Regions from separate parts of the Halomonas sp. DN3 genome, predicted to be linked through region 4. Evidence: predicted binding sites of a transcription regulator. Region 4 holds the regulator's gene; each other region holds the start of a gene.
The links. The regulator FNR, encoded in region 4, switches genes on or off when oxygen is low (the NO sensors DNR and NnrR bind a similar motif). The targets are predictions, from matches to a motif close to TTGATNTANATCAA.

Region 1: NKF27_RS13475 (OmpW family protein) is a predicted target of FNR. The motif match lies at 2,052-2,065, and genes of this name have one in related genera.
Region 2: ccoM (cytochrome c oxidase subunit CcoM) is a predicted target of FNR. The motif match lies at 1,356-1,369, and genes of this name have one in related genera.
Region 3: NKF27_RS19470 (peptidase U32 family protein) is a predicted target of FNR. The motif match lies at 1,895-1,908, and genes of this name have one in related genera.

The regions. Positions count from the first base shown of each region.
Region 1 covers NZ_CP099965.1:3,107,314-3,110,473, reverse strand. Annotated here, with positions in the region: gene NKF27_RS13485 (YqcC family protein) at 148-492, shown strand; gene NKF27_RS13480 (gamma-glutamylcyclotransferase family protein) at 533-1,033, shown strand; gene NKF27_RS13475 (OmpW family protein) at 1,333-1,974, opposite strand; gene NKF27_RS13470 (OmpW family protein) at 2,207-2,815, opposite strand; gene NKF27_RS13465 (hypothetical protein) at 3,115-3,160, shown strand, end outside.
Region 2 covers NZ_CP099965.1:1,868,202-1,871,361, forward strand. Annotated here, with positions in the region: gene rfaH (transcription/translation regulatory transformer protein RfaH) at 165-707, shown strand; gene NKF27_RS08300 (peptidylprolyl isomerase) at 730-1,236, shown strand; gene ccoM (cytochrome c oxidase subunit CcoM) at 1,432-1,545, shown strand; gene NKF27_RS08305 (proline--tRNA ligase) at 1,713-3,160, opposite strand, start outside.
Region 3 covers NZ_CP099965.1:4,484,887-4,488,046, reverse strand. Annotated here, with positions in the region: gene NKF27_RS19475 (U32 family peptidase) at 1-832, opposite strand, end outside; gene NKF27_RS19470 (peptidase U32 family protein) at 844-1,839, opposite strand; gene NKF27_RS19465 (CoA-acylating methylmalonate-semialdehyde dehydrogenase) at 2,211-3,160, opposite strand, start outside.
Region 4 covers NZ_CP099965.1:754,831-757,990, forward strand. Annotated here, with positions in the region: gene ttcA (tRNA 2-thiocytidine(32) synthetase TtcA) at 375-1,334, shown strand; gene fnr (fumarate/nitrate reduction transcriptional regulator Fnr) at 1,495-2,235, opposite strand; gene NKF27_RS03435 (sulfite exporter TauE/SafE family protein) at 2,390-3,076, opposite strand; gene ccoS (cbb3-type cytochrome oxidase assembly protein CcoS) at 3,073-3,160, opposite strand, start outside.

The DNA.
Region 1 (3,160 bases), 2.4 Mb from region 4:
GAGAAAGTCTGCACGTCGAGGCGTGCCCTTCGAGGTGCCGCGTTTGCAGCGGTTTCTTGGGGCGCGCGTGTTGCTGCCGGGCTGGCCCTCGCTGGTCCGGCACGCGACAATGACGTGCACCAAGCCCATTTTCAAAGCGGAGGCATCATGCCCACCGAACCTTCCGTCCACGACGCCCTGGGCGCGGCTCTGCGCGAGCTCGAGGCGACCATGAAGGCCGCCAACATGTGGCGTATGGACAAGCCGGAGGCCGCCGCCTTCAACAGTCGGCAGCCGTTCTGCATCGATACCATGTCGCTGCCTCAGTGGCTGCGCTTCGTGTTTATCGCCAGGCTCGATACCCTGGTGGAGCAGCGTGCACCCCTGCCCGCCAGTTGCGATGTGGCCCCGGCGGTGGACGCCTACCTGATCCAGGAAGGCGCGCGCGCCCAGGACCGGATGCTGTTGCAGAAGGTTGTCGAGGATATCGACCGGCTGATCACCGAGAACTGAATCGCCGGTAACGGAAGAAGTCCCCAGCGAGGAGAAGGCGATGCCCTGGTACTTTGCCTATGGCAGCAACATGAACCTTGAGCGTGTCGCCGCGCGCATCGGCGAGACCCGGCGTGTGCTGGCCGGCAGCCTGGAAGGCTACGCGCTGCGCTTCAACAAGGCCTCCCGCGTCCCGGGTATCGCCCACGCCAATGTGGTGCCGGCGCCAGGCGATCGGGTCGAGGGCGCGCTGTTCGAACTCCTCGAGCCCGAGCAGATCCGGCAGATGGATCCCTTCGAAGGTTACCCGCACGAGTACGACCGTCATCGTCTGCCGGTGATTACCGAACAGGGGCCGATCGAGGCCTGGGTCTATATCGCCGGCGCCGAACGCCAGGGGGAGGGGCTGCGGCCCGCCCGCGAGTACCTCGAGCACCTGCTGGCCGGTCGTGACTTCCTCAGCGAGGGCTATCACCAGGCGCTGGCGGCGGTAGAGGCCGTCGAGCACCTCGATGATGCCACTCTGGGGAGGTTGGGGCTGTCACGTTATCATCCCCGCTAAGGCTTGTACGAAAAGTGCCTGCGCTCGGTAATACGGCGTTAAAAATCGCGTCAAAATGCTCATTTACACCTCGTAAACTGCGCTTTCTTACCGATTTTTGCCTTGTCTAACCATCGCTCGCCGGCTTTTCGTACTAAGCCTAGGCCTCTGCTTGCCCTGTTACCGCATCCCCTCCCTCGAGAATTGCAGTGGCAACTGCCACGCGAGCGACCACAGAAGCCATCTTGTGATGGTCACAGCACAGCGCCCGCTCCTGTCAGGCAGGAGCGGGCGCTGCGTGTTAGCGGTCGAGCCCTGGATCAGAAGCGGTAGCTGATACCGGCCATGATCACGTAGGGGTCCACCTCGATCTCGCCGATGTCATCGCCGTTGAGGTCGACGTCGCTGTCGATATCCAGATACCACACCGCCATGTTGGCCGCCCAGTGGTCGTCGATGATCAGGTCGAGGCCCGCCTGGCCGGCCCAGCCCCAGGACTCTTCCAGATCGAGATCAGCACCTTCCAGCGCGATATCCTCGTCGGAGAAGTGGGTGTAGTTGACCCCCAGGCCGACGTAGGGCTGCACCCGCGCCTCGGTGCCACCGAAGGGGTAGTACTGCACGGTCAGGGTCGGCGGCAGGTGCTCGACGCTGGCGCCGATATCGGTGCCACCTACGTTCAGGTCGACGTCGTGTTCGAAGGGCTCAGCGGCCAGCAGTTCGACGCCGAACTTGTCGTGGAAGCGATAGCCCAGGGTGAAGGCGAAGCCGTTGTCGTCATGGACGTCGGTGTCCATGGTGCCACCCATCAGAGAGCCGTTGTCGGAGTCGGGCTTGACCTTGGCCACACCGATGCGGGTATAGATGTCGCCCTTGCCGTAGGCGGCAAAGGCCTGGCTGCTTGCGAGGGCGCTGCCGGCGATGGCGGCGACCAGAGCGGTGGTGATCAGGGGGTGGCGCATGGTGTTCTCCTTGCGTACTGGCAAAAGTGGGCGAGCCCGATTGCCAAGCAGTGTATGCCGCATCGAGAACGTGGTTATTGATCTACCTCAATACCTCCTTTGGTAGAAAAAAATGAACCGGCAACGCACCAGAAAAGGCGCCTGGCAGGGCCAGACGCCTTCGATGCTGCGGTTGGAATGCGGCGCGATCGAGCTGACCGGTCAGCCGCTTATTTCAAGACCGCGCAAGCGCTTAGAAACGATAGGTGACGCCGGCACCGATGGTCATCGGATCGATCTCGGCCTCGCCGACATCGTGGCCGTCGACCTCGATATCGGAATCGACATCGGCGTAGCGGGCGTAAGTGCCGACCAGCAGGTTGTCGGTGACGCTGAGGTCGAGACCCACCTGGGCTGCGGCGCCGTAGGAGCTATCGAGGTCGGCGTTGAAGCTCTCGTCGGAGAAGTGGGTGTAGTTCATGCCCACGCCAACGTAGGGGTGGACGCGAGCGTTTTCCACGCCGCCCAGCGGGTAGTAGTTGAGCATCAGGTTGACCGGGGTACGGTCGACGCTGCCCACATTACCGCCGTTGACCGCGATATCGTGCTCCATGGCCTCGGAGCCGTTGAGCTCGACACCGAACTTGTCGTGGAACAGGTAGCCAGCGCCGTAGGCGAAGCCGTTCTCCTCGGAGACATCGAGATCCTGGTTGGCGATGTCGCCGTTGTCCGAGGTGGGGTCGGCCTTCTCGAAGCCACCGCGCACGTAGATGTCACCTGCCTGATAGGCCAGGGCAGACTGGGCGGCGAAGGTGGTGGTAACGAGCAGGGCTGCGGTGCCCATCAGTCGAGTCATGTTCATGCGGGACCTCCTTGATGATCCGATGGCATCCTTCCCGAGGGAAGTAACCTTGTACGCTTCGCAGTTTAAGAACAGTGTTTCTAAATGTCTTGTAGAAATATTTAATTGGCTAGATAGCAGTAACTAGCCAGAATTTATGGAACTAAATCGACTTGGGCGGGTAGGTAACGTAAATGCTGTACAATTTTTTTGCACATTGTGGCGTAGACGTCGATGCGCGCTTGTGCACTGCATAAACGCTCGCCGTCCGGCGATAAATCGTCTTCACTGTGGGAGAAGACTCCGGAGGAGAGTGCGGGATGGTGGCCAGACGAAGGCGTGAGAGGTTGCTCGGCATGTCGACGC
Region 2 (3,160 bases), 1.1 Mb from region 4:
ATGCGCGCAACATCTCGGTGCGTCTCGACGAATTGTTGCAAAGCCGCAGGGGCGATACCAGCGGTGATCATCAAGGGTCGTCGGCAACGCACCGGGAACCGCGTCAATGACAGGCGATACTGCCGGCTTGGTGGCTGGTGGTGGTTGAGTCTGGAAGGAGTCACATGAGTCACAGCAATATCGAGGCGGGCCTGGGGGGCGATGCCACTCCGCGCTGGTACGTGGTCCAGTGCAAGGGCGGAGAGTCGTTCCGGGCCGCCGAGCATCTGGCCAACCAGGGATACGAGCTCTTTCATCCGGTGCTGGAGGTGCAGAAGAAGCGCCGCAACAAGCTGACCTGGGTCGAGGAGCCGCTGTTCCCCTACTATCTGTTTCTGCGGCTCGACCAGGTCGAGAGCAACTGGCGCCCGATTCGCTCGACCCGCGGAGTGTTGAAGATCGTGACCTTCGGGCTGTCGATGCCGGTGCCGGTCAGCGATGAGCTGATCGACCTGCTGCGCCAGCACGGCGAAGCCAAGGACGACGATCCTGGCCAGCTTTACTTCCGGGCCGGAGAGTCGGTGGAGATCACCGACGGACCCTTCAAGGACCTCAAGGCGGTGTTCGAGAGCCACAAGGGCGAAGAGCGGGCGATCGTGCTGCTCAACATGCTGCATCGCCAGCAGCGCCTGGAAATGCCCGTCGCCGCGCTCAAGCGCCAGGACTGATGTCGACCCCAAGGAGCCCGAGATGAGAATTTCTCCCCAGTGTGTGGTGCGTCTGCACTATGTCCTGAGCAACCAGCAGGGCGACGTCCTGGACGATTCCTGGAAGCGCGATGAGCCGCTGGAGTATCTGCACGGTCACGGCAACCTGATGGAAGGCCTCGAGCGCGCCCTGGTCGACGCCGAGGTCGGCAGCCGCCTCAGCGTCACCCTGTCCCCGGCCGAGGCCTACGGCCTGCGCGACGAGTCGCTGGTGCGCGAGGTGGGTCGCCAGGCCTTTCCCGGCACCGATCTGCGCCCCGGCATGTGCTTCCAGACCCCCGGCGATGCCGGCCCGCAGATCGTCAGCGTGGTGGAGGTCAAGGGGGACAGCGTGGTGGTGGACACCAACCACCCCCTGGCCGGGGAGACCCTGTCGTATCGCCTCGAGGTGCTCGAAATTCGCCAGGCCACCCGCGCCGAACTGGCCAAGGGGCACCCTCTGCCGCCCGGCACCGAGGCCTCCGAGGTGGAGGACCGCAAGGTCCTCTAGGGTCCCGGCAGTGGTAGCTGGAGGCGCTATCGCTGAAAGAGTGCCAGCAACGACGAAAAAGCCGCCTGTTGAAGGCGGCTTTTTCGTCGTCATGGCGGGCCGATGTCTCGCGGTCACCCTTGACGCAGGTCAGCACAATTCAAGGGCCGACCGGGTACCATGAATTCATCGACACAGAGACAGGAGGACAGCGCCATGTACGTCGACAACGCCGTCATTTTCGGGCTGGGTGCCGTCGCTCTCTCTGTGGCCTTCATGGCCGGCTGGATCGCTTTTATCATCCGCGACGCTCACCGTCGCAAGCGATAGTCGTCAACCAGCGTCAGGGGAGGGGGAGTCATCCCCCTTTTTCAACCGACCCTTCGGGGTCGGTTTTTTTTGGTTTATTGCTTCTGAGATCACCTGAACTCGCCTGAATTCCTCTGGACCCGCCTGCCAGGCGCGCCGCGACAAGCCGCGGCGCGCCAGGCGGGGCCTTAAAGGGCGATGCGCTGCTTGAGGAACTCGACGATCTCGTCGGCGGGCACCATGGTGGCCTCGCTGTCACGGCGACCCTTGTACTCGAGCTCACCCTTGTCGAGGCTGCGATCGCCCACCACCAGCCGATGGGGCAGGCCCATCAGTTCCTGATCGGCGAAGCGCACGCCGGGACGCAGATCACGATCATCCAGCAGCACGTCGAAGCCGGCGGCGCTGAGTTCGTCGTGCAGGCGCTCGCTGGTCTCGCGCACACGCTGGGACTTGTGGGCGTTCATCGGCACGATGGCGATATGGAAGGGGGCGATGGCGTCGGGCCAGATGATCCCGCCCTGGTCGTGGTTCTGCTCGATGGCAGAGGCCACCACGCGGGTGATGCCGATGCCGTAGCAGCCCATCCAGGGGTGAACCGCCTTGCCTTCGTCGCCCAGCACGGTGGCGTTCATGGCCTCGCTGTACTTGCGACCGAGCTGGAACACGTGGCCTACCTCGATGCCGCGCTTGATCGACAGCACGCCCTTGCCGTCGGGTGACGGGTCACCCTCGACCACGTTACGCAGGTCGGCGACCTTTGGCAGGGCCACGTCGCGCTCCCAGTTGATGCCGAAGTAGTGCTTGCCGTCGACGTTGGCACCGGCGCCGAAGTCGCTCATCAGCGCCACGCTGCGATCGATGACGATCGGCATCTCGAGCCCCACCGGGCCCAGCGAGCCGGGGCCGGCGCCCACGGCGGCGCGGATCTCTTCTTCGCTGGCCATGGTCAGCGGCGTCGCCACCTCCTCGAGGTGCTCGGCCTTGACCTCGTTGAGCTCATGATCACCGCGCACCAGCAGCGCCACCAGGCCGCCCTCGTGGCCGTGCACCATCAGGGTCTTGATGGTCTTCTCGATGGGCAGACCGTGCTGCTCGACCAGGGTGGCGATGGTCTTGGCGTTGGGGGTGTCGACCAGCCTCAGCTCCTCGGTGGGCTCGGCGCGGCGGGCATCGCTGTCCAGGGGCGCAGGCAGGGCCTCGGCCTTTTCCATGTTGGCGGCGTAGTCGGACTCGGTGGAGAAGACGATATCGTCCTCGCCGGAGTCGGCCAGTACGTGGAATTCGTGGGAGCCGGTACCACCGATGGAGCCGTTGTCGGCGATCACCGGACGGAAGTCGAGACCCAGGCGAGTGAAGATGCGCACGTAGGCGTCGTACATCTTCTGGTAGGTGTCCTTGAGCGAGGCCTCGTCCAGGTGGAAGGAGTAGGCGTCCTTCATGATGAACTCACGCGAGCGCATGACCCCGAAGCGCGGACGGATCTCGTCACGGAACTTGGTCTGGATCTGGTAGAAGTTGGCCGGCAGCTGCTTGTAGCTGGCGATCTCCTTGCGTACCAGGTCGGTGATCACCTCTTCGTGGGTCGGGCCGACGCAGTAGTCACGCTGGTGTCGATCCTTCAGGCGCAGCAGTT
Region 3 (3,160 bases), 1.2 Mb from region 4:
GCGAGGGTGCCGGGTAGCGTCCCTGGCGGGCCAGGTCGAAGTCCGCCACCACTTCATCCATCCCCTCTGAACGCGGACTCAGCCGGGCCGTGGTGACGCCCATCGCGGCCATCTCGGCAAGCTCGTGGCGCAGGTCCTGACAGGCCCCGGACAGGGTCTGGATGCCGTTCAGGGTGAACAGTCGACGGCTGTCGTCCTGGGTGGTCAGCGACAGCCCTTCCGGATAGTCCTGGCAGACGAACTGGCAGCGATCCTTGGGGTGCTGGTGGTGGCGCGCGGTAAAGCAGCGTGACGACCAGGCCAGAGGCAGGTGGCCGTAGGCCAGCACCTCGCAGTCCAGCGCCAGTCCCGCCTCGCGGGCGTCAGACAGCAGCCGGGCCAGGTCGGCGCCGGGCAACTCCACCGGGGCGACGAAGCGGAACATGCCAGCGCGCTTGAGGATCTCCAGGGTCGGCACATTGTAGAGGTTGAGCGCCGGGCCGCCGACGAAGGGCAGGCCCGCCTCGGACAGCCGGTGCACCGCGCTCATGTCGTTGGCCTCGACCAGGAAGTCGCCGTTGTCGCACAGCCTGGTCAGGTCACGCAGGTCGGCGTTGGACTCGATCAGGGTCTGCGAGCCGAGGATCACCTGCTTGCCGGCGGCGGCGAGCTGGTGGCCGATCTCCAGCCAGTCGGCGAGCTTCATGTCGCGCCGCCGGGAGCACACGGTCTCGCCCAGGGTGACGCTGGTCAGCGGCCAGTGGCAGGCCTGTTCATAAAAGGCGAAGTAGCGCTCGCGGGTCCAGTAGAAGGATACCGGGCCAAGGCTCAATTCCAGTGAAGCAGCGGTCATCTCGCCTCCTGTCATTTCCAGTCGCGCTCGTAGGCGCCGAGGGTGTGGGTGGAGCCTTCGGCCAGCGGCGCCAGGGCGGCGCTCCAGTCGGCCTGGGGGCGGTAGTCGTCGCCGGCCTGGTCCAGATGGTCCAGCGCCTGGCGCCACACTCGGGTGACGCTGGCCACATAGGCCGGACTGCGCTGGCGACCCTCGATCTTGATCGCCTTGATGCCCAGTGACGCCAGCTGGGGCAGCAGATCCAGGGTGTTGAGGCTGGTCGGCGCCTCGATGGCGTGGCCGATATCGCCCTCGACGTTGAAGCGTCCCTTGCACAGGGTCGGGTAGCCGGCCTGTTCGTCGGCGCGGTAGCGGTCGATCAACACGCCGTTCAGGCGCGACTCGCGTCCGCTGGCGGTCTCCTCCCAGCGCACGTGGGCCGCCGGCGAACACACGCCGTGGGTGTTGGGCGACTCGCCGGTCAGGTAGGACGACAGATAGCAGCGGCCCTCGGCCATGATGCACAGGCTGCCGAAGGCGAACACCTCGAGCTCCACCGGGCTGTGGCGGGCCAGGTCGCGCACCTGGTGGATCGACAGCACCCTGGGCAGCACCGCACGACGGATGCCGAACTCGCGGTGGTAGAAGGCCAGCGCCTCGTGGCTGGTGGCGGAGCCTTGCACCGACAGGTGGCGGGGGATGTCCGGGTGGCGTTCGGCGGCGTAGGCCAGGAGGCCCGGGTCGGCCAGGATCAGGGCGTCGACCTGAAGCGAAGCCGCCTGGTCCACCGCCGCGCGCCACTGGGCCAGGCTCGACTGCTGCGGGTAGGTATTGATCGCGCAGAACACCCGGCAGCCCCGGGCGTGGGCGTAGTCGATACCCTCGCGGGCGCGCTTGTCGGTGAAGTTCAGCCCGGCGAACTGGCGGGCGTTGGTGGCGTTCTGAAAGCCGAAGTAGACCGCGTTGGCGCCCTCGTCCACGGCGCGCTTCAAAGCGGGCAGGCTACCCGCAGGACAGACCAGTTCCATGTCGATCTCCGAGCGAAGAGAGGCGCCATGCTAGCCCCGCCCGGACACCGCCGGCTTGATGCGTATCAGTGTCCGCCAATGAAGTACGGGATGGAGCGAAGGGATGACGCGCTGCACCGGGGCCGGGTGTGGATAACCTGGCGATGGCGGGGGTCCGAGTTGCGGGCCAGGCGTGCAGATAAAAGGCGGGGATGAACGTGTGAGTCGTTCTGTGGATAACCCTGTGTGGCACCTTGTGAAAAGCGGTGGGCAGGCGGTGCAGGGGCTGTGGGCAGCGGTGTATAAGTCGCCTGTCAGTGGTGGATCAGCGGCTCGCTCGCTGTGGTAAACGAAAACGGGCCCCGCAGGGCCCGTGGTCTTCTTGCCGGTGCCTACTGACCGCCGGAGGGGAAGTGGAACTCCGCCTGGGTGGTCTCGAAGGGCGAGGGCCAGCGCTGTGACACCGCCTTGCGACGGGTGTAGAAGCGCACCGCGTCAGGGCCGTAGGCGTGCAGGTCGCCGAACAGCGAACGCTTCCAGCCGCCGAAGCTGTGGCTGGCCACCGGCACCGGCAGCGGCACGTTGATACCCACCATGCCGACCTCGATGGCGTCGGTGAAGCGGCGCGCCGCCTCGCCGTCACGGGTGAACAGGCAGGTGCCGTTGCCGTACTCGTGGGCGTTGGTCAGGGCGATGGCCTCATCGAGGCTGTCGACACGCACCACGCACAGCACCGGGCCGAAGATCTCCTCGCGGTAGATGGTCATCTCCGGGGTGACCCGGTCGAACAGGCAGCCGCCGACGAAGAAGCCGTTCTCGTGGCCCGGGACCACCAGCTCGCGGCCGTCGGCCACCAGGGTGGCCCCTTCCTGCACGCCCTTCTCGATATAGCCGAGCACCTTGTCGCGATGCTGGGCGGTGACCAGGGCGCCCATGTCCAGGCCCTTGTCGGTGCCGGGGCCGATCTTCAGCGCGGCGATCTTGGGGCCCATGGCCTCGATCAGACGGTCGGCGGTGTCATCGCCGACGCATACCGCCACCGAGATCGCCATGCAGCGCTCGCCGGCGCTGCCGTAGGCGGCCCCCATCAGGGTGTTGGCGGCGTTGTCGATATCGGCGTCGGCCAGCACCACGGCGTGGTTCTTGGCGCCACCGAGGGCCTGCACCCGCTTGCCGCTCTCGGCGCCACGTCGGTAGATGGTTTCGGCGATGGGGGTCGAGCCGACGAAGGACACGGCCTTGACCTCGGGGGCGTCGAGCAGCGCCTCGACGGTCTCGCGGCCGCCCTGGACCACGTTCATGATTCCCTGGGGCAGGCCGGCTTCCTCGAGCAGGCGGGCGA
Region 4 (3,160 bases):
AAAGTGCCTGCGCTCGGTAATACGGCGTTAAAAATCGGATCAACATGCTCATTTACACCCCGTAAACTGCGCTTTCTCACCGATTTTTGCCTTGTCTAACCTTCGCTCGTCGACTTTTCGGACAGCGCCTAGGTCCCGGCTGACAGGCACTTGCGTTCTTCGACTTGCCAGACCAGACCAGGCCAGACCAGGCCACGACGCGCAAGGGCGCCACTACGGCGGTGCCGTCCTTGGCGGTTTCCGATGTGCCGCCGACGAAAAGCCCCCCCCTTATTGTCCTCGCCGGGGTAAGCGGTCGCTGACCTCTTCGCCACTAAAGCGTCCGGATGGTAGACTGGCGCCTCTTTCATTTTCAGCCGTGATGTCCCGCTCCCATGTCGCCACAGTCCGCCTCCGCCACCCTGTTCGATCCCCGTACCCCCGAGGATGACCATCTCTCGATCGATGCCGGCGACAGCCCGGCCGACCCTGCTGCGGATGGCGACCAGACGGAAGCTCACGTTCAGGCCAAGGCACGGCGTGAGTTCAACAAGCTGCAGAAGCGCCTGCGCCGCCAGGCCGGTAACGCCATCATCGACTACGGCATGATCCAGGAAGGCGACAAGATCATGGTGTGTCTGTCTGGTGGCAAGGACAGCTACACCATGCTCGAGATCCTGCGCAGCCTTCAGCGCAACGCGCCGGTCAACTTCTCGCTGGTGGCGGTGAATCTGGATCAGAAGCAGCCGGGCTTTCCGGAGCATGTGCTGCCGAACTATCTGGACAGCATCGGCGTGGACTACCACATCCTCGAGCGCGACACCTATTCGGTGGTGAAGGAGAAGACGCCGGAGGGCAAGACCACCTGCGCGCTCTGCTCACGCCTGCGGCGCGGCTCTCTCTATGGCTTCGCCGAGGAGATCGGGGCGACCAAGATCGCCCTGGGCCACCACCGCGAGGACATTCTCGAGACGCTGTTTCTGAACATGTTCTTCGGTGGCAGCCTCAAGGCGATGCCACCCAAGCTGCTCTCCGACGACGGCAAGAACATCGTCATCCGCCCGCTGGCGTACTGCCGCGAGGCCGATATCCAGGCCTACAGCGAGGCGATGGAGTTCCCGATCATCCCGTGCAACCTGTGTGGTTCCCAGCCCAACCTGCAGCGCCAGGTGGTCAAGGAGATGCTGGCCGAGTGGGAGGTCAAGCATCCCGGGCGCCTCGAGAGCATGTTCAAGGCGGTGACCAATGTGGCGCCGTCGCAGCTGGCGGATCGGCAACTGTTTGACTTCGAGGGGCTGGAGGCCGTGCAGGCCGAACGCCAGGCCCGGCGCATCGACGTGGTGGATGCCGACTGATCTCGCCAGCAGCGAATGTGCAGGACGCCATGACAGCAAAAGAGGCCGCATCTCCGGATGCGGCCTCTTTTTTGTCACACGCCATCTATTACGCTCTGCTTTCCAGATCCTGGATACAGGGCCCTGCCGGCCAGGCCCGGCACGCTGCTGCCAGATCCGCTCAGGTAACTTCGGTGTCGGCCAGGGTCGACAGCGCGGTCAGGTCGAGGATATTGACCTCACGTCCCGATACCGCCACCAGATCCTGCTGCTGGAAACGCCCGAGGATACGGCTGACCGTTTCCACCGCCAGCCCCAGGTGATTGCCGATGTCGGCGCGGGACATGGACAGGCGGAAGCTGAACGGTGAATAGCCGCGGCGGCGGAAGCGATCCGACAGGCCGAGGAAGAAGCAGGCCAGGCGCTGATCAGCGGTCTTGCGTGACAGCAGCTGCATCATCCGGCGGTCCTCTCGCAGCTCCTTGCTCAGGGTGCGAAACAGCTGGGCACGCAGCTCCGGCAGGGTCTGGGTCAGCGCATCGAGGCGGTCGAAGGGAATCTCGCACACCGTGGTGGTCTCCAGCGCCACCACGCTGCCGGGATAGCGGCCGTCGTCGATGCCATCCAGCCCAACCAGTTCACTGGGCAGGAAGAAGTTGGTCAACTGAGCTTCGCCGCTGCCTTCGGTGGTGATCTGCTTGAGACTCCCCGACCGGACCGCGAAGACGCTGGTGAAGCGATCTCCTTGCTCGACCAATCGTGTGCCTTTCTTGATCGGCGGGTGACGACGGATGATGGAATCGAAGCGCTCGAGGTCGGCGGTCTCCAGCGACAGCGGAAGGCACAAGGAACTCAGGCTGCAGGACTCACAGCGAGTCTCATGCAGCATGGGACGCCGCCGATCTTGGGCCGTAGGACTCATTCGCAGCTCCTGTGTATCTGGGATCGATATTGACTGGGCCATGGGGAGAACAGACGTCGCCCGTACAGCACGTTGATGGCACTATTCTACACCCTCAGATCAGCTAAAAGTGGCGTCTACCTCTTTAGGATTAATAACTTAGAGGTAGGATGCGTCATTGATGCAGCCCAGTCCAAAGTTGCCAGACGGCAAAGGCGATGATCATGCCAGCGGCGGCGAGGCGTGTTGCCCGATGCGCCAGCAGGGCCTGCATTTGTCTGGCGGCGAGGCCCGTCACCACCAGCGCCGGAAGCGTGCCAAGACCGAAGCTCGCCATCAGCAGTGCGCCCTCGAGGGGTTCGGCCCGTGCCAGGCTCCAGGCCAGCATCGAGTACACCAGGCCACAGGGCAGCCAGCCCCAGATGGCGCCCAGCGCCACCGCCTGGGGCAGACGCACCACCGGCAACAGGCGTCTGCCTGCGGGTTCCAGGTACCTCCAGAGGTGACGCCCCAGTGCCTCGACGTGACGCAGGCCTTTCCATAGATCGGCAATGTAAAGCGCCATCAGGATCAACATCAGGCTGGCGACGATCTGCATCAGGCCACGCAGGGTCGGCGAAAGGCCGATCACCGAACCCAGGGTGGCAACCAGAGCGCCCGCCACACAGTAGCTGGTGATACGACCTACATTGTAGCCGAGCACCAGAGAGCCCACCCGCCAAGGTTGACGCATGCTGGGGGGGATGGCAAAGGTCAGAGCGCTCATGATGCCGCCGCACATGCCAATACAGTGTGCACCACCAAGCAGACCAAACACGAAGGCCGCCATCATGGGAGGCAGCTCGAGGCCGGTAGGATTCACTCAGGCCCTCTGGATGATGGATCACGATCGGATGTCTGCGCAGGCGTTTCGGACGAGGAAGCGCCGTCATCGGCACTGCGAGTG